3 regions of the Streptomyces sp. NPDC046465 genome follow, and region 2 is predicted to be linked to each of the others. Evidence: riboswitches for the same ligand, from Rfam matches in the RefSeq annotation. Region 2 holds a riboswitch; each other region holds the start of a gene.
What was found. Region 2 has a riboswitch for thiamine pyrophosphate ahead of thiC (phosphomethylpyrimidine synthase ThiC). Riboswitches for the same ligand answer to the same signal wherever they lie in the genome.
Positions count from the first base shown of each region.

Region 1 (10,297 bases), on a different contig from region 2:
ACGACGCGGACGTCGCCACACTCGCCGACCGAACGGTGGCGCTGCTCGACGGCCGCCGCGTCAACACGGTGCATCTGCCGGGCGGGGAGGGGCTCGTGAGAGGTGGGGGGCGGGGGGCGGCCTCGGGTGCGGCCTCGGGTGCGGCTGCGGCTGCCGGTGCGGTTGGCGCAGCCGGTGCCGCCGACGAGACCGAGACTCCGAGCCCGGTCGACGCGACGAGTTCAGCCGATACGCCAGAGACACCCACGACATCTGAGGTGCTTGCGGCATCTGAGGCGTCTGCGGCACCTGAGGCGTCCGAGGTACCCGATGTGCCCGGTGCGCCAGATGCGCCCGTTACGCCAAGTGCGCCAGGCGCGTCCGACCCGGCCGTCGGCTCCGCACCCGTCGGAGCAGCCGAGGCCACGGCCACCCCCGGCACCGGCGCCCCCGTCCCCGCCACGGAAGGCCGGGCCGCGTGCTCGCTCTCCGTCTAGCCCGCGGGGCGCACCCCCTCGTCCAACTGCGGCGCCTCCTCGTGGCCGCCGCGTCCGCCGGCACCGGCTTCATGCTGCTGTGCACCCTGGCGTACGCGATGGAGCACCCCGGAGCGGGTGCCGTGCTGCGTCTCGCGTGGTGCCTCGCGCCGATCACCGCCACCGTGTACTTCGCCGTCGCCGTGGCCCGCACCGACCCCGGCACCCGGCCGCGCGGCGGGCTCTCCGCGGTGGGCCTCGGCCCCGGCCGCCTGGCGGTGCTCGCGGCGATCTCCACGGCCGTGTCCTGCGTCCTCGGCTCCATGGTGGCGCTGCTGTTCTTCCTGCACCTGCGCGGCGACATCAGCGGGCTGCCCTTCGACGGGGCGGCGACCGACCTGCTCGCCGGCGGCGAACCGTTGCCGCTCGCGGGCGCGCTGACCCTGCTCGCGCTGGTCCCGGCCGCCGCGTCGGCCGCGAGCGCCCTCGTACTGCGGCCGCGGCCCGTCAAGGCCACCGGCGCGGTGGACGGCCCGGCGCCCGCCGCGGACCCGGCCGCTCCGGCCCGGCCGCCGGGCGGTCTGCCCTGGGGCGTCGCGCTGCTCGCGGCGGGCCTCGCCGTGGAAACGTACGCGAGCGGCTCCGACGGCCGTGCGCGCGGCGGCTTCCCGATGCCGGGCGGCGCCGACGGCAGCCCGGTGGGTGTCCTCGCGGGCTGGGCCCTGACCGCCCTCGGCCTCGTGCTCGCGGGCCCCGGCCTCACCTATCTCAGCGGACGGATCCTGCAGGCTGTGCGGCCCGGCGCGGCACGGCTGCTCGCCGGACGTGTCCTGCAGGAGGAGGCGCGGCGCATCGGACGACCGCTCGGGGTGCTGTGCGCGGTGGCGTCGGGCGCGTACGCGTCGCTCATCCTGTACGCGGGGCCGAGCCCCCGGGTGGGCCCGCTCACCACGCTCGGCGGGCTGCTCGTCGCGGGCTGCGCGGTCCTGACCCTGGCCACGGCGGCCGTCGAGGCCAAGCAGTCCCGCTCGCACACGACGGGCGCGCTGCTGCAACTCGGGGCGCCCGCGACACTCCTTCGCGGTTCGGCGGCGCTCCGCGCGGGCGCGCTCGCCGCCGTGTTCGGGCCGCTGACCTGGATCGTCGCGGAGCTGGCCGCGCTGCCGCTGGCACGTTGACCGGCGCGCTGAGAGGCACGCTGACCGGCACGTTGAGAGGCCGAGAGAAAGTCATGAGAAAAGTTTCCGCCGGGCGATGAGTTCTGTGTCGAACGGATGTCTAACCCTCCGTAAGGCACACGCACTCACCGGGAGAGACACTCATGTACCAGCAGATGATCTTCGTGAACCTGGCCGTGTCCGACGTCGCCGCGACGAAGAAGTTCTTCACGGAGCTCGGCTACTCGATCAACCCGCAGTTCTCGACCGACGAATGCGCGTGCGTGACGATCAGCGACACCATCGTCGCGATGATGCTGAGCAAGGGGCACTACGCGAACTTCACGCAGAAGGAGATCGCGGACTCCACCAAGACCAGCGAGACGCTGATCTGTCTGAGCGCGGAGAGCAGAGAGAAGGTCGACGAGCTCGTCGACAAGGCGATTTCCGCAGGTGGCACGGCCGGGAAGGTCCAGGACTACGGCATGATGTACGGCCGCGCGTTCGACGACCTGGACGGCCACACCTGGGAAATCATGTGGATGGACCCGTCGCAGGTCCAGGGCTGAGAGCCGGAGCCGGAGCCGGGGGCGGGGGCGCGAGCCGGGGGCCGCGTCGGTCGAGAGGTGGGGCGGAACGGCCCGGGGCACCCACGGACCGACCCTCTCCGCGCCCCCTGCTTAGCATGGGCGGATGCAGCCGACTCCCGAACACGCATCCGCCCCGCAACTCCCCGGCGAGGACCGTGAGATCGAGACCCTCGCCGAGTTCGACGAGGTCTCCGGCCGTGGCGCCCTCGCGGGGTGCCGCGTCCAGGCCGTCGACCTGACGGAGCGGACCTCCGCGCTCCTCGCCGCCGATGTCGCGGGCGCCGTCTTCCTCGGCTGCCCGATGCGCGAGGACGCGGCGGCGAAGGTGCGGGCCGGTGGCGCACTGGTCTTCCCGCCGGTCCCGGGGCTGCCGTTCAACCCCTACCGCGGGCTGCTGTACACCCCCGACGACCTGTTCTCCGGCCTCGCCGAGGGCGGGTACGAGGCGACGCCGGACGCCACCGCGTACGCCTGGTTCCAGCGGACCAAGGCCGACGGCGACGTGTTCTCGTCGATGCTGCGCGCCATCCACGACGACTCCATCTCCGACGCCCTCGACGAGCACCTCGTCGGGGCCCGGGTGGCGGGCGTCATGGGCGGCCACGCGATGGCCCGCGGCACCGACGCCTACGCCGGTGCGGCACGCCTCGGCCGCGCGCTGGCCCGCGCGGGGTTCACGGTCGCGACGGGCGGCGGTCCCGGCGCGATGGAGGCCGCGAACCTCGGCGGCTACGCGGCGCCCCTCGACGACGGCATGCTGGACGACGCCCTGGCGCTCCTCGCCAAGGCCCCGTCGTTCACGCCGTCGGTCACCGACTGGGCGCAGGCGGCGTTCGCGGTCCGCGAGCGCTGGCCCGCCGGTGGCTCCTCGGTGGGCATCCCCACCTGGTTCTACGGCCACGAGCCGCCGAACGCGTTCGCCTCCCACCTGGGCAAGTACTTCGCCAACGCCACCCGCGAGGACGGCCTCCTGGCCCGCTCGAACGCGGGCGTCGTCTTCCTGCCGGGCGCGGCCGGCACGGTCCAGGAGGTCTTCGACAACGCCACGCCCAACTACTACGAGTCGCGCGGCGAACCCACCCCCATGGTCCTGGTCGACCACACCCACTGGACCGAACACCTGCCGGTATGGCCCCTGCTCCAGTCACTGGCCCGCGACCGCTCGATGGAGTCGCGGATCGCGCTGGTGGACCGGGTGGAGGACGCACCGGCGGCACTGCGAAGGCTCGGAGCGGTGACGGGGTAACGGGGTAACGGGTCTTTCCCCGTCGCCCTCAGCCGAGCACCACCACATCCCCCGCATCAAACGCGACCCCCACCGTCTCGCCCACCCCCGGTGCCTCGCGCAGCGCGCAGGCCGCCTCAAGGCGCGGGCCTTCCTTCGGCTGCAGGCGCACCGCGACGTGCGTACCGCGGAACGTGCGGGCCACCACCTCGCACGGCAGCCCCTCGTCGAGGGAGACGAGCCGCACCCCGGCAGGGCGCACCAGGATCTTGTGCCGTCCGGCGGGCGTTCCCGTCGGTACCGGGATGCTGCCCCACACCGTCGCGGCGACCCCGCCCTTCACCGCCGCGTCGACGACGTTGTCGAAGCCGAGGAAGCGCGCCACGAACTCGTCCGCCGGGTGCTGCCACACCTCAAGTGGCGTGCCGGACTGGGCGATCCGGCCGTCGCGCATGACGACGACGCGGTCGGCGAGGGCGAAGGCCTCACCCTGGTCGTGCGTGACGGCGAGCACGGTGGTGCCCAGCTCGTCGAAGAGTTCCCGGAGTTCGACGACCAGGCGTTCCCGCAGTGAGCGGTCGAGCTGGCCGAGCGGCTCGTCGAGCATCAGGAGGCGGGGCCGCGGGGCCAGCGCTCGCGCGAGGGCGACCCGCTGCTGCTCGCCGCCCGAGAGTGAGGCCACCGCGCGCCGCTGTGCGTTCGGCAGCCCGACGAGGTCAAGCAACTCGGCGACGCGGTCCGCCTGTTCGCCCCGCGACGCGCCGTGCATACGCAGCCCGAACGCGACGTTCCCCGCCACGTCGCGCTGCGGAAAGAGCTGGTGGTCCTGGAACATCAGGCCGACGCCCCGCTTGTGCGCGGGCACCCCGCGCTGGTCGCGACCGCCGAGGAGGACCTGCCCCCCGTCGAGCCCCTGGAGCCCGGCGACCGCCCGCAGCAGCGTCGACTTGCCGCTGCCGCTCGGCCCGAGCACGCAGACGATCTCGTGCTCGTCGACATCGAGGTCGACGGCGTCGAGCACGGCCCGCGCCCCGAAACGTACCGTCGCGTTCCGCAGCCTCAGCAGGGCGTCCGTCATCAGAACTCCCCCGTGGTGCGGTTCGTCCGAACGCGTTCCAGGAGCAATAGCGACACCGCGCACACCACCATGAGAATCGTCGAAAGGGCCATCGCCTGCCCGTAGTTGAGGTCACCGGCCCGGCCGAGCAGCCGCGCCACGGCGACCGGCAGCGTCGGGTTGTCCGGCCGTGCGATGAAGACGGTCGCCCCGAACTCGCCGAGCGACACGGCGAAGGCGAACCCGGCGGCGATCAGCAGCGCCCGCCGCACCATCGGCAGGTCGACCTCCCGCCAGGCCCGCAGCGGCGAGGCGCCGAGCACGGCAGCCGCCTCACGCAGGCGTCCGTCCACCGCGCGAAGGACCGGCAGCATGGTGCGTACGACGAAGGGCACGCCGACCAGCGCCTGGGCCAGCGGTACCAGGATCCAGGTGGCCCGCAGATCGAGCGGCGGCTTGTCCAGCGTGATCAGGAATCCGAAGCCGACGGTCACCGCGGAGACCCCGAGCGGCAGCATGAGCAGCGCGTCGAAGCCGCGGACGAGGCGCCCGGCACGGCGCGTGAGCGCGGCGGCGGCGAGCCCTCCGATGACGACCGCGATGGCGGTGGCCACGACCGCGTACTGCAAGGAGTTCCAGATCGCCTCGATCGGCGGCACGAGGAAGGCCCCGCCGTCCGCCGAGGTCAGCTCCTTGTAATACATGAACCCGAAGCCGTCGGGACCGTCGAAGGACCGCTGGATCAGCACCCCGAGCGGCAGCAGGATCAGCAGCGCGACCGTCGCGACGACTACTCCGAGCAGCGTCCACTGCCCCGCCCCGCGCGGCCGACGCGCGACGGCCGCGGCGTCCACGAGCTTCAGCGCGCTCTCGCGCCGCCGTGCCGTCCACGCGTGCACGGCGAGGATCAGCCCCACCGCCGCGAACTGCACGATCGTCAGGACGGCGGCCGTCGGCAGGTCGAGCAGCTGGGCGGTCTGCCGGTAGATCTCCACTTCGAGGGTGGAGTACGCGGGTCCGCCGAGGATCTGCACGACGCCGAACGAGGTGAAGGTGAAGAGGAACACCATGAGCGCGGCAGCGGCCACCGCCGGTCCAAGGGCGGGCAGCGTGACCGTCCGCCACGCCGTCCAGCGCGAGGCGCCGAGCATCCGCGCGGCCTCCTCCTGCCGCGGGTCGAGCTGCGACCAGAGCCCGCCGACGGTGCGGACGACGACCGCGTAGTTGAAGAAGACGTGCGCGAGCAGGATCGCCCAGACGGTGGTGTCCAGGCGGACGCCCCACAGCTCGTCGAAGAGCCCGCCCCGCCCGATCAGCGCGAGGAAGGCCGTCCCGACGACGACCGTCGGCAGCACGAACGGCACGGTGACGACGGCCCGCAGCGCCTGCTTGCCGGGGAAGTCGAAGCGCGCGAAGACGTACGCGCCGGGGAGCGCGATCAGCAGCGTCAGCGCCGTCGACGCGAGCGCCTGCCAGGTGGTGAACCACAGCACGTGCCGGATGTCGGACTGCCCGAGCACCTCCGTGATCCGCCCGAACTGCCAGACGCCGTCGACGTGCAGCCCGCGCGCGACGATCGCCGAGACCGGATAGGCGAAGAAGAGCGCGAAGAACGCGACGGGCCCGGTCATCAGGCCGAGCCGCGCCGCGCTCCCCCTGCTGAAGCGCGCGCAGGGACGGGACTTCGTCACTTCAGTACGAGCGAGGTCCACGACTTGATCCACGGCTCACGGTTGTCGGCGATCTTCTTCGGGTCCATGGTCTGCGGCTTGTCGACGGTCACCCCGTGCTCCGTGAACAGCTCCGGCAGCTTGGTGCCCTCGCGCACCGGGTTCACGAACATGTTCAGCGGCATGTCCTCCTGGAACTCCTTGCCCGCGAGGAAGTCCAGGAGCGCCTTGCCGCCCTTGGTGTTCTTGGCGTTGCTGAGCAGGCCCGCGTACTCGACCTGGCGGAAGCAGGTGCCGGTCGCGACGCCGGTCGGCGCCTCCTTGGGCTGCGGCTTGCCGAAGAGCACCTCGACGGGCGGCGAGGAGGCGTAGGAGACGACGAGCGGCCGGTCGCCCTTGGCCTTCCTGCCTCCCGCGGACCCGGAGAACTCCTCGTTGTAGGCCTGCTCCCAGCCGTCGACGACCTTGACGCCGTTGGCCTTGAGCTTCTTCCAGTAGCCCTGCCAGCGGTCGTCGCCGTACTTGGCGGCGGTGCCGAGCAGGAAGCCGAGGCCGGGCGACGACGTCGAGGTGTTCTCGGTGACCAGCAGGTCCTTGTAAGCGGGCTTGGTCAGATCCTCGAAGGACTTCGGCGGCGCCAGCTTCTTGTCGGCGAAGTACTTCTTGTCGTAGTTCACGCAGATGTCGCCGCTGTCCACGGGCGTCACCCGGCGCTTGTCCCCGTCGACCCGGAACTCCGGCTTGATCCGCTCCGAGCCCTTGGCCTCGTACGTCTGGAAGAGGCCGTTGTCGAGCGCCCGCGACAGGAGCGTGTTGTCGACGCCGAAGAAGACGTCGCCCTGCGGGTTGTCCTTGGAGAGGATCGCCTTGTTCACCGCGGCGCCCGCGTCGCCGTCCTTGAGGACGTGGACCTGGTAACCGGAACGCTTCTCGAAGTCCTTGAGGACGTCCTTGGAGACGTTGAAGGAGTCATGGCTGACGAGCGTCACGCTCTTGGAGCCGGACGTCCCGGAACCGCCGTCGGAACTGCCGCACGCGGAGACGGCGACAAGCCCGATGCCCACCGCCACCGCGGTGAACGTGACCTTCTTGGTGGTGCTCACTGAAACTTCCTCCTGGGTGTCCAGGAAGAGACGCGGCCCCGCCCGCCGGCCGGGTGGCCGCGGGCAGGGCGCTACAGCTTGAGTCGTGCCCGAACTCCCTACCCGGAATGACCCGGGCGAGGTTCAGAGGGTCTGCGGCCCACCTGTCCAAGGTGCCGCACTCTCAGCGCTGTGGCGCTCCCCTGTCGGAAATATGCAGATGTATAGCGGATCCATATACGAGGCGTACGCCCGCACGCCCGTCAGACTACCCCTCGGCCTACCTCTCGGCCGCGGCGAGCTGGCCGCACGCTCCGTCGATCTCCTGGCCCCGGGTGTCCCGGATCGTGACCGGCACCCCGTGGGCGGCGATGGCCGCCACGAACGCCTTCTCGTCCTCGGGGCGCGACGCGGTCCACTTCGAGCCCGGCGTCGGGTTCAGCGGGATCAGGTTGACGTGCACCGGCTTGTTCTTGAGCAGCCGCCCGAGCCGGTCACCACGCCATGCCTGGTCGTTGATGTCGCGGATCAGCGCGTACTCGATGGAGAGGCGACGGCCCGACTTGGCCGCGTACTCCCAGCCCGCGTCGAGCACCTCCCGCACCTGCCACCGCGTGTTCACCGGTACGAGGGTGTCGCGGAGGTCGTCGTCCGGCGCGTGCAGCGAGATCGCGAGCCGGCACTTGAAGCCTTCGTCGGAGAACCGGTGGATGGCGGGCACGAGGCCCACCGTCGACACCGTGATCCCGCGCTGCGACAGGCCGAGGCCGTCCGGCTCCGGGTCGGTGAGGCGGCGGATGGCGCCGGTCACGCGGTTGTAGTTGGCCAGCGGCTCACCCATGCCCATGAAGACGATGTTGGAGAGCCGCGCGGGCCCGCCCGGAATCTCGCCGTCCCTGAGCGCGCGCATCCCGTCGACGATCTGGTGCACGATCTCACCGGTCGACAGGTTCCGGTCCAGACCGGCCTGCCCCGTGGCACAGAACGGGCAGTTCATCCCACAGCCCGCCTGCGAGCTGATGCACATGGTCACCCGGTCCGGATACCGCATGAGCACCGACTCCACGAGCGTCCCGTCGAAGAGCCGCCACAGCGTCTTGCGCGTCGTGTCGTCGTCACAGCTGATGTGCCGCACCACGGACATCAGGTCGGGCAGCAGCGCCTCACGGAGCTTCTCGCGCGCACCGGCGGGAATGTCGGTCCACTCCGCCGGGTCGTGCGCATACCGCGCGAAGTAGTGCTGCGAGAGCTGCTTGGCGCGGAACGGCTTCTCGCCGATGGCGGCGACGGCGTCCTTGCGCTCAGCGGGCGTGAGGTCGGCGAGGTGCCGCGGCGGCTTCTTGGCTCCGCGGGGCGCGACGAAAGTGAGTTCTCCGGGTACAGGCATGGTCCATCCAGTGTCGCAGACATACGACAAGGGGCCCGCCGCCCTGTGGACAACGAGCCCCTCACCCACATATACGCAGGTCAGACGGCGTACGCCAAGTCGCTCAGCCCGACCCGACAAACAGCACGAGCAGCAGCCAGACCACCGGCGCCGTCGGCAGCAGCGAGTCGAGGCGGTCCATGATGCCGCCGTGTCCCGGCAGCAGCGTGCCCATGTCCTTGATGCCGAGGTCCCGCTTGATCATCGACTCGCCGAGGTCGCCGAGCGTGGCGCTCACCGCCACCGCGAAGCCGATCACCAGGCCCTGCCACCACGCGCCGTCGTCGATCAGGAACTGCAGGCACAGCGCGCCCGCGGCCATCGCGAAGGTGACCGCGCCGACCAGGCCCTCGCGGGTCTTGCCGGGGCTGATGCGCGGCGCGAGCTTGTGCTTGCCGAAGCGCCAGCCGATCGCATACGCACCGGTGTCGCTGACCACGGTCAGGAGCAGGAAGGTGAGCACCCGCTTCGGGCCGTCGTCGGCGGTGAGCATCAGCGCCACGAACGTGGCGAGGAACGGGACGTAGAAGGCGGCGAAGACCCCCGCCGTGACGTCCTTCAGATAGCCCTCGGGAGGCTCGGTCATGCGCCAGACGAGGACCGCGAGCGCGGTGAGGGCCATCGCGACCCACGCACCCTCCGTCCCCCGCACATACCCGGCGACGACCATCGCCGCGCCGCCCACCGCGAGCGGCACGAGCGGCGCCTTGATGCTCTTGCGCTCCTCGAGCCGCGACGTGAGCTCCCAGAGGCCGACCACGACAGCGACCGCTATGACGCCGATGAAGACGGCCTTCACGATGAAAAGCGACGCGATGATCACCGCGCCGAGTCCCACACCGACTCCTATGGCCGCCCCGAGATCGCGGCCCGCGCTCTTCTTCTGCGGTGCCACCGGGGCGGGCTGCGGCTGAGGTGCGCTGGGCATGGGCTCCTGCGGAGGCTCGTCACGGAACAGGGGGCCGCCCATCGGAGTGGCCCCCCGGTCGTCGTCCTGGTCTCCGCCGTTCACGGGTACGTCGGGCACGATGGGCATGGGCTGTGTCTCAGACGGAAACAGCGCGTCCTGCGCATCGTACGCGGGACCTGGCGGGGTCGCCCCCTGACCAGGTCCGTGGTCGGGCGGCCCCCAATACCCGGCTCTGGGCGGCGCCCCCCAGGAAGAGTCGTTCACGGATCGGTTCCCTGATTCCTCGGACTCGAGACTCAGACTTCGAGCAGCTCGGCTTCCTTGTGCTTGAGCAGCTCGTCCACCTGGGCGACGTACTTGGCGGTGGTGTCGTCGAGCTCCTTCTCACCGCGGCGGCCCTCGTCCTCACCGATGTCGCCGTCCTTGATCGCCTTGTCGAGGGCCTCCTTGGCCTTGCGACGGATCGACCGGATCGAGATCTTGGAGTCCTCGGCCTTGGTCTTGGCGACCTTGATGTACTCCTTGCGACGGTCCTGGGTCAGCTCGGGGAACGTCACACGGATGATATTGCCGTCGTTGCTCGGGTTGACGCCGAGGTCGGAGTCCCGGATCGCCTGCTCGATGTTGCGCAGCGCGCTCTTGTCGAACGGGGTCACCACGGCCATCCGCGGCTCGGGCACCGAGAACGAGGCCAGCTGGTTGATCGGCGTAAGCGCGCCGTAGTA
Region 1 is NZ_JBEYZK010000006.1:211,068-221,364, reverse strand. Features, by position in the region: partial or broken gene ABZ953_RS11950 (ATP-binding cassette domain-containing protein) at 1-80, shown strand, start outside; gene ABZ953_RS11945 (hypothetical protein) at 458-1,633, shown strand; gene ABZ953_RS11940 (VOC family protein) at 1,777-2,181, shown strand; gene ABZ953_RS11935 (Rossmann fold nucleotide-binding protein) at 2,306-3,448, shown strand; gene ABZ953_RS11930 (ABC transporter ATP-binding protein) at 3,477-4,505, opposite strand; gene ABZ953_RS11925 (iron ABC transporter permease) at 4,505-6,196, opposite strand; gene ABZ953_RS11920 (thiamine ABC transporter substrate-binding protein) at 6,172-7,257, opposite strand; TPP riboswitch at 7,335-7,451, opposite strand; gene rlmN (23S rRNA (adenine(2503)-C(2))-methyltransferase RlmN) at 7,517-8,623, opposite strand; gene ABZ953_RS11910 (phosphatidate cytidylyltransferase) at 8,727-9,836, opposite strand; gene frr (ribosome recycling factor) at 9,869-10,297, opposite strand, start outside.
Region 1: another riboswitch for thiamine pyrophosphate. It lies ahead of ABZ953_RS11920 (thiamine ABC transporter substrate-binding protein); the one in region 2 lies ahead of thiC (phosphomethylpyrimidine synthase ThiC).

Region 2 (10,297 bases):
CCGCCGCACCGGCCGACGTGTCCACCGCGCAGGCCGACGCATCCGCGCAGGCCGACGCATCCACCGCAGCCGTCGGGCCGACTCTCATCGGGTCCGTGCAGCGGGCGATGCGACTGCTGGAAGCCGCCGCCGCGCATCAAGGCGGGGCGCCCGCGAAGCAGTTGGCGCGTGAGGCGGGACTTGCCCTCCCCACCGCGTACCACCTGCTGCGCACCCTGACCCACGAGGGCTATCTACGAAGAGAGAAGGGCGTGTTCGTGCTCGGCGAGGCGGCCGAGCGGCTGGGCAGCAGCGGGGCGCAGCAGAATCGACGCGGCGCCATCGAGGAGACCCTGGCGCACTGGCACGACACCATCGGAGTTCCCGTGTACTTCGCGGTCTACCGCGAGGGCGAGATCGACCTCGTGGCCGTCGCGGACACCCCGGGCAACCCAGCCGTCGAGGAGTGGGCGGACTTCCGGGAGACGGGGCACGCCCACGCGATCGGGCAGTGTCTGCTGGGTCAACTCGACGATGAGGCCCGGCTTGACCACCTCGACCGCTATCCGGTCCAGTCGATCACTCGCTACTCGGTCCGGGACGACCGCGCGTTCATGCGGCGGCTCGCCACGATGGAGCGGATGCAGCCCGTCGTGGAGCGTCAGGAGTACGCGCTCGGCACGGTTTGCGCGGCGATTCCGATCACAGTGGGTGACACCGTCGCGACCATGGCCATTTCTGTCCCCTCCTACCAAGCCGATCGGCTGCTGCCCGCAGCCCACCGTTTGCAGCGTGAACTCGGAAAGCTACTAGGGACACTCGCCTTCTCTATCAGCATCTGAAAACTCACTCCTTGTGATCTGGTGTGCACGTTGAGCAAGATGCCAAGGGTGCCAGGGAGTTGGTCTCTGGCTCCTCGAGGGCTACGTGACGGGGTAGGGCGCGATGGGCGAGACGGTTCAGGCAGAGGTCATGATGAGCTTCCTTGTTTCCGAGGAGCTGTCGTTTCGCATCCCGGTGGAGCTGCGCTACGAGATCGACGATCCCTATGCGGTGCGGCTGACGTTCCATCTGCCGGGGGACGCCCCGGTGACCTGGACCTTTGGTCGGGAGTTGCTGATCGACGGGGTGGGCAGGCCGTGCGGGGAGGGGGATGTGCGGGTCGAGCCCACCGACTCCGGGCTGCTCGACGAGGCGCTGATCAGGCTTCAGGTCGGCGCGGACCAGGCGCTGTTCCGGGTGGGCATCCCGCCGCTGCTCGCCTTCCTCGACCGTACGGACAGGCTGGTGCCGCTCGGGCAGGAGCGGTCGCTCGCCGACTTCGACACGCATCTCGACGAGGCGCTGGACCGGATCCTCGCGGAGGAGCAGAACGCGGGCTGACCTGTAGCCGCAAGGGGCGGATGAGGGTGGCATTTTGGTGCATTTCGTGGCACTGGGCTGGGTGCATTCCGTAGTGTCGGAAGCGGTCACCGTTTGCGGCGCCGCCCCTTTCCACCCCGGGGAGGCCGGGCGGGACCGGTAGCGATGGCGTTGGCGCCCGCCGCAGCGGTGGGGCCCGTGCCGGGGGCGGGGGGCGTCCCGGTCGTGCGGTCCGCCGAGACGACCAGGGCGGCCAGTGCGGTCGTCACCGGCACCGAGGCGACCAGGCCGATCGAGCCGATCAGGGTGCGCACGATCTCCTCGGCGACCAACTCGCTGTTGGCCACCGTGCCCACGCTGGACTGCGCGATCGAGAAGAGCAGCAGGAGGGGGAGCGCGGCACCCGCGTAGGCGAGGACGAGGGTGTTGACGACCGAGGCGATGTGGTCGCGGCCGATGCGGATGCCCGCGCGGTACAGGCCGCGCCAGCCCATCGTCGGGTTGGCCTGGTGCAGTTCCCAGACCGCGGAGGTCTGCGTCACCGTCACGTCGTCGAGTACACCGAGGGAGCCGATGATGACGCCCGCGAGCAGCAGGCCGCTCATGTCGATGGACGGATACAGGCCATGGATGAGGCCGGTGTTGTCGTCCGTGTTGCCGGTCAGGGAGGCCCATCCGATGAAGAGCGAGCCGAGCAGGCCGATCAGCAGGAGGGAGATGAGCGTGCCGAGCACCGCGACCGACGTACGGGCCGTGAGGCCGTGGCAGAGATAGAGCGCGATCAGCATGATGGCGCTCGCCCCGATCACCGCCACGACCAGCGGGTTCGAGCCTTGGAGGATCGCGGGCAGGATGAAGAACGTGAGCACCATGAAGCTGATGGCGAGTGCGACAAGGGCCATCACGCCGCGCAACCGTCCCACCACGACGACGGCGAGGGCGAAGATGCCGGCGAGCAGCGCCATCGGGAGCTTGCGGTTCACGTCGGTGACGGAGTACTGCAGTCCTTCGGGGGCCTTGGGCTCGTAGGCGACCACCACCTGCTGGCCCTGGCGCAGTTGCCGGGGGGAGTCCGGCTGGATGATCTCGGTGAAGGTGCGGCCCTTGTCCTTGCCGTTGCTGACCTCGACCGTCGCGCGCTTGCAGATGCCTGCCGCCCGGGACTGCGCGGACTGGCCTTCGGCGGTGGAGGTGTCACCGTTCGGCGGGGTCTGCGAGGGGCTGAGGTCCTTGCAGGGCAGTTCCCGCACCTTCGTGACCTTCGCCGCCTGCGTCTGCCGGTCGAATCCGACGCCGGTGCGCTCGTGGCCCGGTGTGCCGCCCGGCCACAGCACCGCAAGGCCGACGACGACCGCGGCGGCGAAGGGGATCAGGACCGCGGCGATGACCTTGCGCAGGTGTTTGGAGACGGGCGCGGCGGGACCGTGGTGGTGTGAGTGCCCGTGGCCCCCGTGCCCGTGTCCCTGACCCTCCCCGTGACCTGGTCCGTTCCCGTCCGACGGTGGGTTCAAGCCCGGCGGTTGGGACGGGGGACGAGAGGGCGGCGGAAGCGGCGGCTCTGTGGTGGTCACTGCCCGATCATCGCAAGAACGGAGGGGGCCCTCTGTTCAGCGCGCCCGAGATGACGCTAGCGTGGAGCCACCTTTGCAATCGCGGGAGCTCGGAGCACCGGGCTGAGAGGGCGCTGACCTCCGTACGAACCGGCACGATCGTGCACGAGCCGTACGGAATCCGCTGCGTCGACCGCCGAACCTGTTACCGGGTAATGCCGGCGTAGGGAGTAGGTCTCATGACCACATCGGACGCACGCACGCCTGCCTCCGGCAGCGACGAGAACACCGTCGCGGCTGACGAGGCCGGGAAGTCCATCGGCTGGCACAAGGCGTATGTCGAGGGTTCGCGCCCCGATCTGCGCGTGCCGGTCCGCCAGGTGCACCTCACCAACGGCAAGGCCGTCACCCTGTACGACACGTCAGGGCCGTACACCGACGAGGCCATCGACACCGACGTCCGCCGCGGCCTCGCGCCGCTGCGGGAGAACTGGATCATCGCCCGCGGCGACACCGAGGAGTACACCGGCCGCCCGCCCCGCCCCGAGGACGACGGCATCAAGCACACCTCGCCCCGCGGCGGCCTGAAGAACCTCGACGCCGTCTTCCCCGGCCGCCCCCGGCAGCCGCGCAGGGGGCGCGCGGGTCAGGCGGTGACGCAGCTCGCGTACGCCCGCCGCGGCGAGATCACGCCCGAGATGGAGTTCATCGGGATCCGCGAGAACCTCGACCCCGAGGTCGTGCGCGCGGAGGTCGCCGCGGGCCGCGCGGTGATCCCCGCCAACGTCAACCACCCGGAGATCGAGCCGATGATCATCGGCAAGAAGTTCCTGGTGAAGGTCAACGCCAACATCGGCAACTCCGCGGTCACCTCCTCCATCGAGGAGGAGGTGGACAAGATGACGTGGGCGACCAAGTGGGGCGCCGACACGGTCATGGACTTGTCCACCGGCCGCAACATCCACACCACCCGCGAGTGGGTCCTGCGCAACTCCCCCGTGCCGATCGGCACCGTGCCGCTCTACCAGGCCCTGGAGAAGGTCGACGGCAAGGCCGAGGAGCTGACCTGGGAGATCTACAAGGACACGGTCATCGAGCAGGCCGAGCAGGGTGTGGACTACATGACGGTGCACGCGGGCGTGCGCCTTCCGTACGTCCCGCTCACCGCGCGCCGTAAGACCGGCATCGTCTCGCGCGGCGGCTCGATCATGGCCGCCTGGTGTCTCGCGCACCACAAGGAGAGTTTCCTCTACGAGAACTTCGAGGAGCTCTGCGAGATCCTCGCGGCGTACGACGTGACGTACTCGCTCGGCGACGGCCTGCGGCCCGGTTCGATCGCGGACGCCAACGACGAGGCACAGTTCGCCGAGTTGAGGACGCTCGGGGAACTCAACACGATCGCCAAGCGTCACAACGTACAGACGATGATCGAGGGCCCCGGTCACGTCCCGATGCACAAGATCAAGGAGAACATCGACCTCCAGCAGGAGATCTGCGAGGAGGCGCCGTTCTACACGCTCGGCCCGCTGACCACGGACATCGCCCCGGCCTACGACCACATCACCTCCGGCATCGGTGCCGCGATGATCGGCTGGTGGGGCACGGCCATGCTCTGCTACGTCACGCCCAAGGAGCACCTCGGCCTGCCCAACCGCGACGACGTGAAGACCGGTGTCATCACGTACAAGATCGCGGCGCACGCGGCGGACCTCGCCAAGGGGCACCCGGGCGCGCAGGACTGGGACGACGCGCTCTCGGACGCGCGCTTCGAGTTCCGCTGGGAGGACCAGTTCAACCTGGCCCTCGACCCGGTCACGGCACGGGAGTTCCACGACGAGACGCTGCCGGCCGAGCCGGCGAAGACGGCGCACTTCTGCTCGATGTGCGGGCCGAAGTTCTGCAGCATGAAGATCTCGCAGGACATCCGGCGCCGGCACGGCGGTGACCTGGAGCAGGACGACATCGCCGCGGGCATGGAGCAGAAGTCCAAGGAGTTCGCCGCGGCGGGCAACCGGGTCTACCTGCCGATCGCCGACTGAGCCGCCCCCACGGCTGACTCCGGAGGCCGTCCCCACGGCTGACGGCACGCGGAAGCAGGGCAGCACACCGGCATCCGGCCGGTCACTGCCCTGCCCCGTGCCCGTCCCCGGCCCGACTACTCCGGCTTGTGGTCGGGCCCGCCGAAGTCGGGGCTGGAGAAGTCCGGGCTTGAGTAGCTCGGGCGCGACCCCGCGGTCGAGCCGCCGTCCGGACTGCTGAATCCCGGCCTGTGATAGCCGAGTTGAGGCATACGGCTGCCGTTCGCACCGGATCCCCCGACGCCCGACGACGGCGTACGGGCGGCGGGAGCTCCGCCCGGGTCCGTCAGGGCCTCCCGCAGGAACGGCACGACGCCCCGCTCGAGGAGCGCCTGGCCCCAGTCTTCCCTGGCGCGGGACACCTCCTCGCAGCGCTCGCCGTGCAGTTCTGCCTGGAGCGAGGTGGAGCCGTTGCGCAGGGCGGTCAGGAGCAGACCGACCGCGGCGACCAGGATGCCCCCTGCGGTGAGCGCGCCGAACAGCCATCCCGCGGTGAGCAGGGTGTCCGCGAAGGCGGGCTCGGGCGTGAGCATCTTCAGGATGTAGCCGACGAGCAGGAATATCACCGCGGCCGTGCCCGCGAGGACGGGTGCGAGGACCGCGACGACGGCGATCGCCCCGGCTCCCGCGGCCACCGGTTCCGCTACCTCGCCCATCGTGGTGGCGAGGCTGATGCCGCCGGAGCCCGACTCCGCGGCGCTCTGTCCGTTCCCTTCACGGATCGATGTGGACGTCGGTCGAGGTTCGCGCAACTCCTCGCGAACCTTCACGTAGTGCGCGTACTCGGCCGCGGCCGAGGCCGTGATCAGTGCTGTCGCGTTCAGGGCCATGGTGCGCAGTTGTTCGGTGTTGAGCCGCTGGCCCACTGCGGCGAGTTCAGGACGATCAGGTGCGTTGCGCAGCGCCTCATCGAGGATCCGCTCGTACTCGGGGCGGTCCTCATTGAGCAGGTGTGGAGCGCTGTTCATGTGCATCCCCCGATGCTCCGTAGGGCTGAGGCTCGCATGGCTACGAGCCGTTGGGCAGAAACGGAGGGGAGCCTGCTACGGATAAGCCGATGGTAGAGCCGTGACGGCATGCGGTGACAGGGGGTTTCCGGAAATTGCCCCCCTGGCCAGCGTGATCGTGTAGAGGGGCACCTGCCCGAAGAACGCTCAGTTATCCAGAGGGAGTTGGCAGACCAGTAGCTTTCCGGCCATGGTCACCCCGCCGTCCATGGCGATGGCCAGGCCGCCGGCGTAGACGTGCGGGCCCTCGATGACCGGGCCGCCGCCGTCCGACTCGTCCTCGGAGCCGACGTCGCCCAGGAGGTAGGGGATGGGGCTGTGACCGTGGACGATGCGGGTGCCGCCGTAGACATCGAGGAGTTCGCGGACGGCCGAGGGGCCGGACTCGTCGCGGAACGCGAAGCGCTTGGTGAACTTGCGGAAGAGGTCCCAGCACTCGTCGGCGTCATTGCGCGTAAGGGTCTCCCGGATGGTGTCGTTCACCGCCTCGATCGAGTCGCCGTAATCCAGATAGGCGGTTGTGTCGGAGTGTACGAGCAGGTGGCCGTCGGCCTCCTCCATCGCGTCCAGGCGGGCCATCCACTGCAGGTGGTGGTCCTCCAGGCGCTCCATGTCGGTCTTCTGGCCGCCGTTGAGCAGCCAGGCGGCCTGGAAGGTGGCGGTGCCCGCCCCGGAGTTGACGGGGGTGTCGCCGAAGCGCTTGGCGCCGAGCAGGAGCAGCTCGTGGTTGCCCATGAGCGCCTTGCAGTAGCCGCCGGCGGCCGCCGCTTCGGCGGAGAGCCGCATCACGAGGTCGATGACGCCGATGCCGTCGGGCCCGCGGTCGGTGAAGTCGCCGAGGAACCACAGGCGCGCGTTGCCCGCGGACCAGTTGCCCTCTTCGTCGACGAGCCCCTGCTCATGAAGGGCCGCGACGAGCTCGCCCAGATAGCCGTGCACGTCGCCCACGACGAACAGCGGACCGAACTCCTCGCTCGCCCGCGGCTGCGGAGGCTCGGGCATGACCTGCACCTGGACCGTGTCTCCCCGGTTGATGACGGGCAGGTCGCGCTGGGTGGGGGTATAGCCCTCCTCCGGCGGTTCGCCGGGCGCTCCGGGGCTCGCCGGGGCGGGTCCGGTCGTCTCATGGACGTACGCCGGTACGCGGAAGTCGCGCAGCGTCGCCGTCCGCACATCGGGTCCCTGACCGGCCCCCTGAGTCATCGACCCCTCCACCACCATTGCGCCGCATCTGCACCGAGATCGGACTGCTTGGTCGCAGCGGCCCGCGGTGTCGTCCGCCCATCATAGGAATGCGGCTCCCGCTGTGTGGTGCACCAGGGGTGGTGAATCGGTTCCGGAGGCCGGTTCGCCGAGGTTTTCTCCCGAATTGGGCAGAGGTTTCCCCGCAGGTGGCGGGGAGGATGCCAACCTCTGCCCGGGGCCGGGTGCTCGGGCGGGAGCGGTCAGCCGTGCCCGGGCGAGCGGGGCGGGCTGACCGTCGTGCGCGGTGGACGTCGCTCGGAAGAGGTGCGCACGATCAGTTCGGTCGGTATCACCTGCTCGATGGGCCGGCCCGTATCGAGGCCCTCGATGGCGTCGATGAGGAGCTGTACGACGGCCGTGCCGATGCGCCGGGGTTTGAGGGAGAGCGTGGTGATGGGCGGTTCTGTGGTGGCGTACACCGTGGACTCGCTGCAGCAGACGAGCAGCAGGTCGTCGGGGACGCGCAGGCCGTACCGCCGGGCGGCGGCGAGCAGGTCGGTGCCGTTGGGGTCGAAGAGGCCGTAGACGGCGTCGGGCCGGTCGGGCCTGGCGAGCAGCCGGTCGGCGGCGACGGCGCCCGCGCACGGGTCGTGCGCGGGATAGGACTCGTAGACCGGGTCCTGTCCGACGCGTTCGCACCAGCGCAGATACGCGGTGGTGGAGAGGTGCGTGTAGGTGTCCGTGGTGGTGCCGGTGAGGAGGCCGATCCGGCGGGCGCCGGCGGCCGCGAGGTGGTCGAGGATCTCCAGGACCGCCGCCTCGTGGTCGTTGTCGACCCAGGCGGTGACCGGGAGCGAACCCGCCGGGCGGCCGTCGGAGACCACCGGAAGGCCCTGCCGGACCAGTTCGCTGACCACGGGGTCGTGATCGGAGGGGTCGACGACGACGGTCCCGTCGAGTGCCACGTTCGACCACACGTCGACGGGGCTGCGGCGGGAGGTGGCGGGGAGGATCACCAGGGCGTATCCCCTGGCGAGTGCGGCCGAGGTGGCGGCTCTGGCCATCTCGGCGAAGTAGGCGAATTCGGTGAAGGTGAAAGGTTCATCCCCGTACGTCGTCACGGTCAGGCCGATGAGGCCGGACTTGCCGGTACGGAGGGTGCGGGCCGCCGCGGACGGGCGATAGCCCAGCCGCTCTGCGACTTCGCGTACGTGGCGTCGGGTGGCGTCGGGTAGCCGACCCTTGCCGTTGAGGGCGTCGGAGACAGTCGTGATGGAGACACCGGCGGCTGCGGCGACGTCTCTGATCCCCGCTCGACTTTGCCGGTTGCCCCGGCGTGCGGTCTCCGCTCGGCTCACCTGGTGCTTCCCTGCTGCTGTCATGGCGAGCCGATAGTAGGGCTCATGGGGGTGGGTAGCAGGGGCGCATATTCACGCGTTGACAGGCACGTTTCTGCATGGCACGGGTGGGTCAATGACCTTGGAATGCAAGGGAGTTGAAGGGGCCGATGGACAGCTGCCCCTGATCGTCGCGCATGGGCCTGCCAAAAGGGTCAGGTCTCGAAGAGGTCTCAACTCACCTTCACGAGGGACGCGCGCCACGGAGCGAGCCACCGGCGCACGGGGGAGCACGGGGCGCCCCTCTCTCCTCGTACGCCTGCACGGATCTCTCCGCGCGCCTGCACGGGCCGCTCCGTGCCCCTCCGTGGAGGAGATGCCGGAAGCCCATTCGCAGGGGAGCCGAATCCTCATAAGGTAAGCAGTATTCGAACTGGTTGTGACTGGCTACGAGGAGGACTGCGGTGAGCGAGACGAACCCGAGGCTGCGCGCCGAGCTTGAGGGGATCCCCACCTACAAGCCGGGCAAGCCCGCGGTGGCCGACGGTCCGGCGGCCTACAAGCTGTCCTCGAACGAGAACCCCTATCCGCCGCTTCCCGGCGTGCTGGAGAGTGTGCTCGCCGCGGCCGGCTCCTTCAACCGCTACCCCGACATGGCCTGCACGACCTTGATGGCCGAGCTGGCCGACCGCTTCGGAGTGCCCGTCTCGCACATCGCCACGGGCACCGGCTCCGTGGGCGTCGCCCAGCAGCTGTTGCAGGCCACCGCGGGCCCGGGCGACGAGGTGATCTACGCGTGGCGGTCCTTCGAGGCGTACCCGATCATCACGCAGGTCAGCGGCGCGACCTCGGTACGGGTGCCGCTGACGGACGGCGAGGTGCACGACCTCGACGCGATGGCCGCGGCCATCACCGACCGCACCCGGCTCATCTTCGTCTGCAACCCCAACAACCCCACGGGCACCGTGGTCCGCAGGGCGGAGCTCGAGCGGTTCCTGGACCGGGTGCCGAGTGACGTGCTGGTCGTCCTCGACGAGGCGTACCGCGAGTTCATCCGCGACACCGAGGTGCCGGACGGCATCGAGCTCTACCGCGACCGCCCGAACGTCTGCGTCCTGCGCACCTTCTCCAAGGCGTACGGCCTCGCGGGCCTCCGTGTCGGCTTCGCCGTCGCTCACGAGCCGGTGGCCGCCGCGCTGCGCAAGACGGCGGTGCCGTTCGGCGTGAGCCAGCTCGCGCAGGACGCGGCGGTGGCGTCGCTGCGCGCCGAGGACGAGCTGATGGGCCGGGTCGGTTCGCTGGTCGGCGAGCGCACGCGTGTGGTCGAGACGCTGCGCGGGCAGGGCTGGACGGTGCCCGAGACGCAGGCGAACTTCGTGTGGCTGCGGCTCGGGGACCGTACCGCCGACTTCGCGGCGGCGTGTGAGGAGGCCGGCGTGGTCGTGCGGCCGTTCGCGGGCGAGGGGATGCGGGTCACGATCGGCGAGACCGAGGCCAACGACATCTTCTTGCAGGCGGCGGAGGCCTTCCGCAAGGAGCTCTAGGCGCGGCGGGACGCCGGTGCCCGTGTTGGAGCGCACCGCTGAAGGAAGTGCGCCGCTGAAGTGGAAGTGATGAGGAAGGCCTCGGGCAGGGTCCCGGGGCCTTCTTCGCGTTCCCGGCGGTAAGGGGGGACCCCCCTTTGAGTGTCGACAGTCCGTACGACATAATGCTTGTGAATGTGAACGCGTTCACAAGCGTGTCCCGGTTCATCCGGAGATCAGTGGGACAAAAGGCGGCAAATTGCCTCCTTGGCCCGC
Region 2 is NZ_JBEYZK010000004.1:292,361-302,657, reverse strand. Features, by position in the region: gene ABZ953_RS08905 (helix-turn-helix domain-containing protein) at 18-821, shown strand; gene ABZ953_RS08900 (SsgA family sporulation/cell division regulator) at 925-1,362, shown strand; gene ABZ953_RS08895 (YibE/F family protein) at 1,449-2,912, opposite strand; TPP riboswitch at 2,984-3,138, shown strand; gene thiC (phosphomethylpyrimidine synthase ThiC) at 3,131-4,930, shown strand; gene ABZ953_RS08885 (hypothetical protein) at 5,047-5,943, opposite strand; gene ABZ953_RS08880 (metallophosphoesterase) at 6,124-7,179, opposite strand; gene ABZ953_RS08875 (LacI family DNA-binding transcriptional regulator) at 7,422-8,543, opposite strand; gene hisC (histidinol-phosphate transaminase) at 8,963-10,042, shown strand.

Region 3 (10,297 bases), on a different contig from region 2:
GCCGTCGTCCCCTATGAGGACGTTCTCCGGCTTCATGTCGCGGTGCACGAAGCCCGCGCGGTGCGCGGCGCCGAGCGCGGCGAGGACCGGCTCCAGGATGTCGAGCGCCGCCCGCGGCTGCAGCGCGCCGCGCTCGCGCAGGACGTCACGCAGGGTGCAGCCCGCGATGTACTCCATCGCGAGATACACGTACGACCCGTCCGTGCCCTGGTCGAAGACGCCGACCACGTTCGGATGGGAGAGGCGGGCCACCGACTTGGCCTCGCGGATGAAGCGGTCGACGAACGAGACGTCGGCCGCCAGCGTCGGGTGCATCACCTTGAGCGCGAGCACGCGGTCGAGGCGGGTGTCCACGGCCCGGTAGACCGTGGCCATCCCGCCGACCGCGATGCGCCCGTCGATCCGGTAACGGCCGTCGAGCAGCTGCCCGACGAGCGGGTCCTGAAGGGTCGTGTCCACGCAGGGGAGTCTACGAGCCACCGCTGACACGTCTCCCCGCCGGGCGGATTCGGAGCGCTACTGCAGCCGAGCTGTGACGCTCCGGGCCGTGCCCGTGCCCGCTGGGGCCTAGAACGCGGGCCGCTCCGGATCGAGCCGTGCCATGCCCTCCGCGGGAGAGGACGCCTCCGCGAAGTGCCTGCGCGGAATCCGTCCGGCCCGGTGTGCCAGGCGCCCCGCCTCGACGCCGTGCCGCATCGCCTCCGCCATCAGGACCGGCTCCTGCGCCCGCGTCACCGCGGAGGCGAGCATCACGCCCGCGCACCCCAGCTCCATCGCGATCGCCGCGTCGGACGCCGTGCCCGCGCCCGCGTCGAGGATCACCGGCACGCGCGCGTGCTCGACGATCAGCTGGAAGTTGTGCGGATTGCGGATGCCGAGACCGGAGCCGATGGGCGAGCCGAGCGGCATGATCGCCGCGCAGCCCACGTCCTCCAGCTTCCGCGCGAGCACCGGGTCGTCGTTCGTGTACGGCAGGACCGTGAAGCCGTCGTCCACCAGGACCTCGGCGGCGTCCAGGAGCTCCACCGGGTCGGGCAGCAGCGTGCGCTCGTCGGCGATCACCTCCAGCTTCACGAGCTCCGTGCCGAGCGCCTCGCGTGCGAGCCGGGCGGTGAGCACGGCCTCACCCGCGGTGAAACAGCCCGCGGTGTTCGGCAGGACGCGGATGCCGAGCCGGTCGAGGACGCTGAGCACGGAGCCCTGCACGCCCGGGTCGAGGCGGCGCATCGCGACCGTGGTCAGCTCCGTGCCGGAGGCGACGAGGGACCGCTCGAGGACGTCGAGGCTCGGCGCACCGCCCGTACCCATGATCAGGCGCGAGGAGAGGGTGAGCCCGCCGATGACGAAGGGGTCGTCTGCCATGGTTCAGCCTCCCTGGACTGCGGTGAGTACTTCGACGCGGTCGCCCTCGGCCAGCGCGGTGGCGGGCCACTGCGCGCGCGGGACGACGGTTTCGTTGACGGCGGCGGCGACACCGGAGTGCGCCGCGGAGAGGGTGGCCACGAGGGCTTCGAGCGTGGTGCCCGAGGCCACATCACGTGCTTCTCCATTGACGGAAACGGCGAAAGGGGTGCTCATACGGGCTGCTCCGTGAAGGGCTGCGTGCGGGGCGGAACGAGTTCAGGGGCGGCGCCGGTGAACCGGAGCGGGGTGAAAGGCCGCGCCTCGTCCGGCAGTTCACCGGTGGTCAGGGCGTGCGCCATGACGTCGCCGGTGAGGGGCGTCAGCAGGACGCCGTTGCGGTAGTGGCCGGTGGCCAGCTGGAGCCCGGCGAGCCGGGTCGGGCCGAGCAGCGGCGCGTTGTCGGGCGAGCCGGGCCGCAGCCCCGCGCAGGTCTCGGTCAGCGGCAGCTCCGTGATGCCGGGCACGAGCTCGTGCGCGTCCCGCAGGAGTTCGTACACACCGCCCGCCGTGACCGTGGTGTCCCAGCCGAGCTCCTCGCTGGTCGCGCCGACGACGAGCTCGCCGTTCTCGCGCGGCACGAGGTAGACGTGGCTGCCCCGCACCACGGCGCGCACGGTGCGGCTCAGGAACGGCGCGTACGGCTTCGGCACCGTCAGCCGCAGGACCTGCCCCTTCACGGGGCGCACGGGCGGCAGGACGTCACCGGGGACACCCGCGAGGCGCCCGCTGAGGCTGCCAGCCGCGAGCACGGTCTGCGCCGCGCTCAGCTCGGTGCCGTCCGCGAGGACGACTCCGCGCGCCCGGTCGCCCGCCACCGTCAGGCGCTCGGCCCAGGCGCGGTGGAAGACCACACCGGCCCGCTCGCACGCCACCACGAGCGCCGCCGCGAGCCTGCGCGGGTCGATCTGGTGGTCGCCGTCGACCCGGAGCCCGCCGCGCACGCCCGGCGCGAGCATCGGCTCAAGACGGCGGCACTCGCGGCCGCTCAGCCACTGGGAGTCGAGCCCCGAGCGGCGCTGCAGGTCGTGCAGCTCGCGCAGGTGGGCGCGGTCGTCGGAGTCGAGCGCGACGGCGAGCGTGCCGCACGCGCGGTAGCCGAGGCCGTGCCCGCTCGCCTCGGTCAGCTCGGCGGCGAAGTCGGGATAGCGGCGGGCGGATGCGAGGTTGAGGGCGAGCAGGGTCTGCTCGCCGTAGTGCAGCTCGGTGACGGCGGCCAGCATGCCCGCCGCGACCCGGGCGGCGCCGCCGCCCGGGTCGGGGTCCACGACCGCTGCGGAGAGCCCGCGCTGCGCGGTCCGCCAGGCCGTGACCAGGCCGATGATGCCGCCTCCGACGACCAGGACATCGGAGGTGACCGATGGCACTGCCGTAGGCGATGTCGTACGTGGATGCATGGGCGTCCAGCCCCTCCCTTCGCCGGCATGACCCGGATCAGGTTCGTACGGTCGGAGGCCGTCCCAGCCTCCCTCTCAGCCCGGTGCGTCCGGGCTCCCGCGAGTGCTCTGCACCGGCCACCCTAGCCCGTCGCTCCGCGTGGCAGTAGGGGAGCTGTCCGGGTACGGGCAGTGACGGTGTGTCAGAGATCTCCTCGTATCCATCTGAAAGCGTCCCGGCCGGCCGCCCTACAGTGATCGGGTGAGCGAGCAGCAGAGGCAGACCGGGAAAGAGCGGCAGGCGGCGCGGCGCGTCGTCATCGTCGGCGCGGGGATGGCCGGGGTGCAGACCGCGGTGGCCCTGCGCGAACAGGGGTTCACCGGCGCGGTCACCGTCGTCGGGGCGGAACCGCACCAGCCGTACGACAGGCCGCCGCTGTCCAAGGCGGTGCTGCTCGGCAAGGCGGAGGGCTCCGCCTTCGACATCGACTTCGAGGCGCTCGGCATCGAGCTGGTCCTGGGCCGCGCGGTCACCGGGGTGCGCCCCGCCGACCACGAGCTGGACACCGCCGAGGGACCCGTCGCGTACGACGACCTGGTCCTCGCGACCGGCGCCGAACCGATCGGCCTTCCCGGCACCGAAGGCGTGCCAGGCGTCCACCTCCTGCGCACCCTGGACGACGCGGAGCGGCTGCGCCCGGTCCTCGCCGAGCAGCACGACGTCGTGGTCGTCGGGGCGGGCTGGATCGGCGCGGAGTTCGCGACGGCCGCGCGCGAGGCGGGCTGCGCCGTCACCGTCGTCGAGGCGGCGGGACGGCCGCTCGCGGGGACGCTGCCCGCGGAGGTCGCGGCGCCCATGGCGGGCTGGTACGCGGACTCCGGGGCGGTGCTGCGCACCCACGCGCGCGTGGAGCGCGTCGAGCCGGGCGCGGTGGTCCTGGCGGACGGGACCCGGCTGCCCGCGGGCGCCGTCGTCGTCGGCATCGGCGCACGGCCCGCGACGGGCTGGCTGGCCGGCTCCGGCATCGAGCTGGGCACGCACCGGGAGGTCGTGACCGACGACCGGCTGCGCACGTCGGCGCCCGACGTGTACGCGGTCGGCGACTGCTCCTCCTTCCCTTCGGGAAGGTACGGGGAGCGCCTCCTGGTCCACCACTGGGACAACGCCCTCCAGGGCCCGCGCACGGTGGCGGCGAACATCATCGGCGAGACACCGGCGGCCTACGACCCGGTGCCGTACTTCTGGTCGGAGCAGTTCGGCCGCTTCGTGCAGTACGCGGGCCACCACGCGGCGGCCGACCACATGGTCTGGCGGGGCGACCCGACGGGCATGGCCTGGTCGGTCTGCTGGCTGCGTGACAGTGCCCTGGTGGCGGTCCTGGCGGTGGGCCGCCCACGGGACCTGGCCCAGGGCCGCAAACTGATCGAATCCCGCACCCCCCTGGACCCGACCCTGACGTCAGACCCATCGATCCCCTTGAAGAAGGCGGCTCTGTAGCGCACCACCCCAAGGGGCGCGGGGAACTGCGCGACCAGCCCCCACCTCCCCGCGGCCGCTCACGAGCCAGAGGCTGAGGCTGCCGCGCCCAGCCTCTGGGCCAAGGGCCACCCGGACCCCCCAGGGGCGCGGGGAACTGCGCGACCAGCCCCCACCACCCCGCACCCGACCACAAGCAAGCCCCCCCACAGCCCACCCCGACCCAAGGCCCCCCGGCCAGAGATACGCTGGACCTGTGACCGAGATTGACGCAAAGACCGATGCTCTCGTCCCCGCCTGGCTGCACCTCCCCGACATCGCGGAAATGTTCGATGTCGAGGTGACCCGCGTGCGCCAGCTGGTCAAGGAGGGCACGCTGATCGCCGTACGCCGTGGTGAGAACCGCGCGCTGCAGGTGCCGGCTGCCTTCATCGACGGCGACAAGGTCGTCAAGGGCCTCACCGGGACCCTGACGCTCCTTAGGGACGACGGTTTCTCCGACGAAGAGATGATCGAGTGGCTCTTCACCCCCGACCCGACCCTGCCCGGCACCCCCGCGCAGGCTCTGAGCGAGAATCGCGGCACGGAGGTGAAGCGCCGCGCCCAGGCGCTGGCCGTCTGAGCGGGTGCTCGGCCGTCTGACCTGAACACATCGTCCGGCGTACGGGGCGCGTGCCGTCACGCGCCCCGCACGCCACCGACAACGGGGGACTTACCCATGGCTGCCGCTGCCGCCGATCACCGCGCCCAGCTCGCCGACGCCCGGCTCTATCTGTGCGTGGACGCCCGCAAGCGCCAGGGTGACCTCCCGGAGTTCCTCGACGCTGTCCTCGCGGGCGGCGTCGACATCGTGCAGCTGCGCGACAAGGGCCTGGAGGCCGCCGAGGAGCTGGCGCACCTCCAGGTCTTCGCGGACGCCGCACGGCGGCACGGCAAGCTCCTCGCGGTGAACGACCGCGCGGACGTCGCCCACGCGATCGGCGCGGACGTGTTGCACCTGGGCCAGGGCGACCTGCCCGTCCCCGCGGCCCGCGCCGTCCTCGGCGGTGACGTCCTCATCGGCCGTTCCACGCACGCCGAGGAGGAGGCCGCCGCGGCGGCCGTCCAGGACGGCGTGGACTACTTCTGTACGGGCCCGTGCTGGCCCACGCCCACCAAGCCGGGCCGCCACGCCCCGGGCCTCGACCTGGTCCGTTACACGGCTTCGCTCGGCACGGACCGCCCCTGGTTCGCCATCGGCGGCATCGACGCGGGCAATCTGGACGAGGTCCTCGAAGCGGGCGCGCGCCGCGTCGTCGTCGTACGGGCGATCACCGAGGCGGACGACCCCGGGGCCGCCGCGGCCGACTTCGCGAAGCGGCTGCGTACGTCTGTCTGAGCAACAGCCCGGGAGTGTCCGATCCGTGGACAACAAACCGGCAAACCGGCCAAATCTTCCCACTCTGGTTGGGCGACCGCCGGGGCCTGGCTAACCTGCCCATATGGCCCTAGGCACAGCTTCGACCAGGACTGACCGTGCGCGGACGGTGCGCGACATGCTCGCGACCGGTAAAACGATGTTTTCGTTCGAGTTCTCCGCCCCGAAGACCCCGAAGGGTGAGCGGAACCTCTGGAACGCGCTGCGGCGGGTCGAGGCGGTCGCCCCGGATTTCGTCTCCGTGACCTACGGCGCGGGCGGTTCGACGCGCACCGGCACGGTCAAGGAGACCCAGCAGATCGTCGCCGACACCACCCTGACGCCCGTCGCACACCTGACCGCGGTCGACCACTCCGTCGCCGAGCTGCGCAACATCATCGGGCAGTACGCGGACGCGGGCATCAGGAACATGCTGGCGGTCCGCGGCGACCCGCCGGGCGACCCGCTCGGCGACTGGATCGCACACCCCGAGGGCCTCACGTACGCCGCCGAACTGGTCGAGCTCATCAAGGAGTCCGGGGACTTCTGCGTGGGCGTCGCCGCCTTCCCCGCGATGCACCCGCGCTCGCCCGACTGGGACTCCGACACCCGGTACTTCATCGACAAGTGCCGGGCCGGCGCGGACTACGCGATCACACAGATGTTCTTCGACCCGGAGGAGTACCTGCGGCTGCGCGACCGCGTCGAGGCGGCCGGGTGCGATACTCCGATCATCCCTGAGATGATGCCGGTCACCAACGTCCGCCAGCTCAACCGGCTGCCCGAGCTCAGCAACGCCGTATTCCCGGCCGAGCTGAAAGAACGGATGCTCTCGGTCAAAGACGATCCCGCCGCTGTACGCTCCATTGGCATCGAGTTCGCGACGGAGTTCTGTCGGCGGTTGCTGGCCGAGGGCGTGCCGGGACTGCACTTCATCACGCTCAACAACTCCACGGCGACGCTGGAAATCTACGAGAATCTGGGTCTGCACCAGCAGGCCTGAACGGTCGTACCCCCTTGGGCCGCGGCCGAGGGGAGAGGGGCGTACATGGGCTGGACGGTCCTCTACATCGCGTTCGGATTCGTCGCGCTGTGGCTGCTGGGGGAAGTGCTGCTGCAGTACAAGGCCAGGCTGCGCTGGCGCCTGCTGGCCTTCGGAGGTTTCGTCGGGGTCGTCATCGGAGTGATGATCCCCTCGGTGTGGATCATCGGGCTCGGCGCCATCGCCTTCGCCACAGGCCAGACGTACGTGACGCTGTCGTTCCGCCGCGGCTTCTCCACCGGCTGGGCGCTCGGCGGTCAGCCGGGCCTGAGCAGGCGCCGCAAGAAGCCGTCGCGCGCGGCCGCCGCCCAGGAGCCGACGCTGCAGGTCTCCGACCTGGAGTACGAGCAGGTCCCGGCGCCGCCCGAGCACAGCCCCGAAACCCCCGGGGACGGCGGGGTCTACGCGACCGAGCCGATGCCCGACGACACCGGCCAGTACGGCGTGTACAGCGACGCCGCGTACGCCCCGCCGACCGCGGGCGAGGCCCCCGCGAGTGACACCTACGGCTACGACGCGGCCGCCTTCACCGGCTACGACCAGCAGAGCTACGGATACGACGAGACGGGCCAGCAGCAGTACGCCGCCTACTCCGACCCGTACATCGGCACGCAGACCTACGGCGCGCAGAGCTACGGGGGCTACGGCGACCAGCAGCAGTACGCCCCGTACGGCGGCGACACTTACAGCGGCGGCCTCGGCGAGGCGTACAACGAGACCCCGCCCGGCGGCGTCTGGGTGCCGCAGCAGCGCACCACCGACGAGCCGTACGGCGGCGAACTCCCGCAGGAGCAGCCCTACCCGTACCAGCAGGACGGGAACGCCGGGGGATACGACGGCTCGGGCTACAACGAGCAGCAGTACCGGTACTGACGGCCCGTCGTCCTCACTGGGAGCCGCGGAACTCCGGCCCCTCCACGATCAGGCCCGCGGCCAGCGTGCCCGACATGCCCGCGTGGGGGAGGCCTCCGCCGGGGTGCGACCAGCCGCCGACCGCGAAGAGCCCCGGCAGGGCGGTGCTGTTGGCCGGGTGCAGGAGCGTGCCGCCGGCCGCGGCGAGCGCCGGTGCCGGGACCGCGCCGCCCTCGGCGCCGGTGGCCTCCGCGATGTCTGCAGGGGTGCGTATCTCCTGCCACAGGAGGCGCTCGCGCAGGTCGGGGACGGCCCGCCCGGCACGGTCGATCACCCGCTCCGCGCAGGCGGCGAACGCCTCGCGGGCGGCCGGGTCGGACGCGTCACGGCACGCGGGCACCGTGACGGTGAGGGTGACCGCCTCATGCTCCGCGTCCGGCACCGACGCCGGGTCGTCCGGCCGCGTCACCGTGACCGTGGGGTGCGTGGCCAGGGCGAAAGCGTCGCCGAACAGCCGGTCCAGCTCCTCAGCGCGGTCCGCCGCGTGCACCACCGTCCGGTGCGGGGCGTCCGCGGGGCGTGGCCCGCGCAGCGCGAGCAGGACGGTCAGCCGACTGGGCATGGCGGGGCTCTTGGGAAGGTCTCCCGACGAGCGTGCGCCCCCACCGGGGAGCATGCCGTGCAGAGCGGCGGGCGCGACGCCGGCGACGACGAAGTCCGCGTCCGCGGTGGTGCCGTCCGCGAGCTCCACGCCCGCGGCCCGGCCGTCCTTCTCGACGATCCGCGTCACCGCCGCGCCGAACACGAACTCGACCCGCCGCGCGAGACACCGCTCGTACACCGCTCGGGCCAGGGCGCGCATGCCGCCCCGCGCCGACCAGACACCGAACGTCTGCTCCAGATAGGGCAGGACGGCCGCGCTCGCCGGGGTCGTACGGGGATCCAGACCGTGCGCGAGCGCGAACTGCTCCAGGAGCGCGACCAGACGCGGGTCGCCGCCCAGTTCGAGCTCGCCGACCTCGCTGAGGGTGGCCGCGCGGCGCTCCTTGCGCAGCAGGCGCTTCCGGGGCACCGACGGGTACGGCTCGCGCGTGGCGAGCACCTCCCAGTTCGGCCACAAGGGCTCTTCCAGGAGAGGGCGGCGGGTGCGGTCCCAGGCCTCCCTGGCGCGGTTCATGAACGCCGCCCAGCGCGCGCCCGCGCCGTCACCCAGCGCCGCGTCCAGCGCTTCGCCCACGCCCGCGCGGGAGGCGTTCGGCAGGTCGGCCGCGGTGCCGTCCGCGAAGACATGGCGCACGGCGGGCTCCACCTGGGACAGCTCGACGCACTTCTCCAGGGGCTCCTTGCCCGTCTTGAGGAACAGGTCGCGGTAGACCGCGGGGAGCTGGAGCAGCGCCGGTCCGGTGTCGAAGGCGAAGCCGTCCCGCTCGACGCTGCCGAGCGCGCCGCCGTACGTCCCACCGCGTTCGTACACCACCACCCGGTGGCCCGCCACGGCCAGCCGGGCGGCCGCCGCCATCGCGCCCATCCCGGCGCCGATCACCACAATCCGTGCCATGCCAGGGACTTTATCGGCAGCCACTGACAGTCAGGGCGGTGGTGCCCCCGTACGCCCCGCAAGGCGCTTCTCCTCGCGCCGCTGCGCCCTGCGCCGCAGGAACCGCCGGATCCGCGAGACCAGGAAGAACAGCAGGAAGAGGCCGAGCAGCAGGAGCACGGCCGCGATGATCGCGGCGGCTTCCGGATAGAACATCGCGAAGCTGATGATGCCGCCGACCCCGAGGTCCTCCGCGGTGCTCATCACGACGTTGCTGAACGGCTCGGGGGAGGGGTTGACCGCCATCCGCGTGCCGGCCTTCACCGCATGGCTTGCCAGCGCGGTCGAGCCGCCCACGGCGCCCGCGGCCAGGTCGGAGAGGGACCCGCTCTGCCCGGCGAGGAGCGCCCCCACGACGGCGCCGGACACCGGACGGATCACGGTGTGCACCGTGTCCCAGACCGAGTCGACGTACGGGATCTTGTCGGCGACCGCCTCGCACAGGAAGAGCACACCGGCCGCGATCAGGACGTCGGGCCGCTGGAGCGCCTCGGGGACCTCGTCGCTGACGCCGGTCGCTCCGAAGATGCCGAGCAGCAGGACAACGGCGTACGCGTTGATCCCGCTCGCCCAGCCGCTGGTGAACACCAGGGGGAGTACGGACACGGACGTGATCGTAACCAGTCCGGGACGGCTCGGCCCGTGGTTGAGCACGCGCGCCTGAGTATCCGTACCTATGGAGAGAGATGAGTACGCGCACGGATGGGCCTCCACCTGCGAAGACGGAAGAGTGTGGGGCACGGAGAAGGGCGCGGGGCCGGTACCGCCGACACGGGGCGGCGGAACGGGCGCCGCGCCCTCGACCGCTCCTCGGGGGACACGAAAGCGCCGGTCCTGTGCCGCCTGGGGACAGGGGGGCACAGGACCGGCGCTGTTCGTGCGTGTGGTCGTACGGGTGGGTGGCTACGCGCGCGTGCCGCTCACCCGGCCCTGCAGCAGCCGCGACAGCGCCGCGTGCACGTCGTCGAGCGAGCGCTCCGGCTGGAAGGCCTGCCAGTCGAGGGCGGCCACAAGGACCATGCCGACGAGCGCGGCCGCTGTCAGCGGGATGTCGATCTCCTCGCTGAGCTCGCCGTTGCCCACCCCGGCCCGCAGCACGTCCTCGACCACCGCGACGGCCTGCTGCCTGACCACGAGCAGCGTGGACTGCCAGGCC
Region 3 is NZ_JBEYZK010000021.1:110,345-120,641, reverse strand. Features, by position in the region: gene pknB (Stk1 family PASTA domain-containing Ser/Thr kinase) at 1-459, opposite strand, end outside; gene ABZ953_RS29770 (thiazole synthase) at 568-1,362, opposite strand; gene thiS (sulfur carrier protein ThiS) at 1,366-1,578, opposite strand; gene thiO (glycine oxidase ThiO) at 1,575-2,768, opposite strand; TPP riboswitch at 2,796-2,909, opposite strand; gene ABZ953_RS29755 (FAD-dependent oxidoreductase) at 3,112-4,275, shown strand; gene ABZ953_RS29750 (Rv2175c family DNA-binding protein) at 4,511-4,876, shown strand; gene thiE (thiamine phosphate synthase) at 4,973-5,632, shown strand; gene metF (methylenetetrahydrofolate reductase [NAD(P)H]) at 5,736-6,653, shown strand; gene ABZ953_RS29735 (hypothetical protein) at 6,699-7,565, shown strand; gene ABZ953_RS29730 (NAD(P)/FAD-dependent oxidoreductase) at 7,579-9,102, opposite strand; gene ABZ953_RS29725 (DUF4126 domain-containing protein) at 9,133-9,747, opposite strand; gene ABZ953_RS29720 (TetR/AcrR family transcriptional regulator) at 10,045-10,297, opposite strand, start outside.
Region 3: another riboswitch for thiamine pyrophosphate. It lies ahead of thiO (glycine oxidase ThiO); the one in region 2 lies ahead of thiC (phosphomethylpyrimidine synthase ThiC).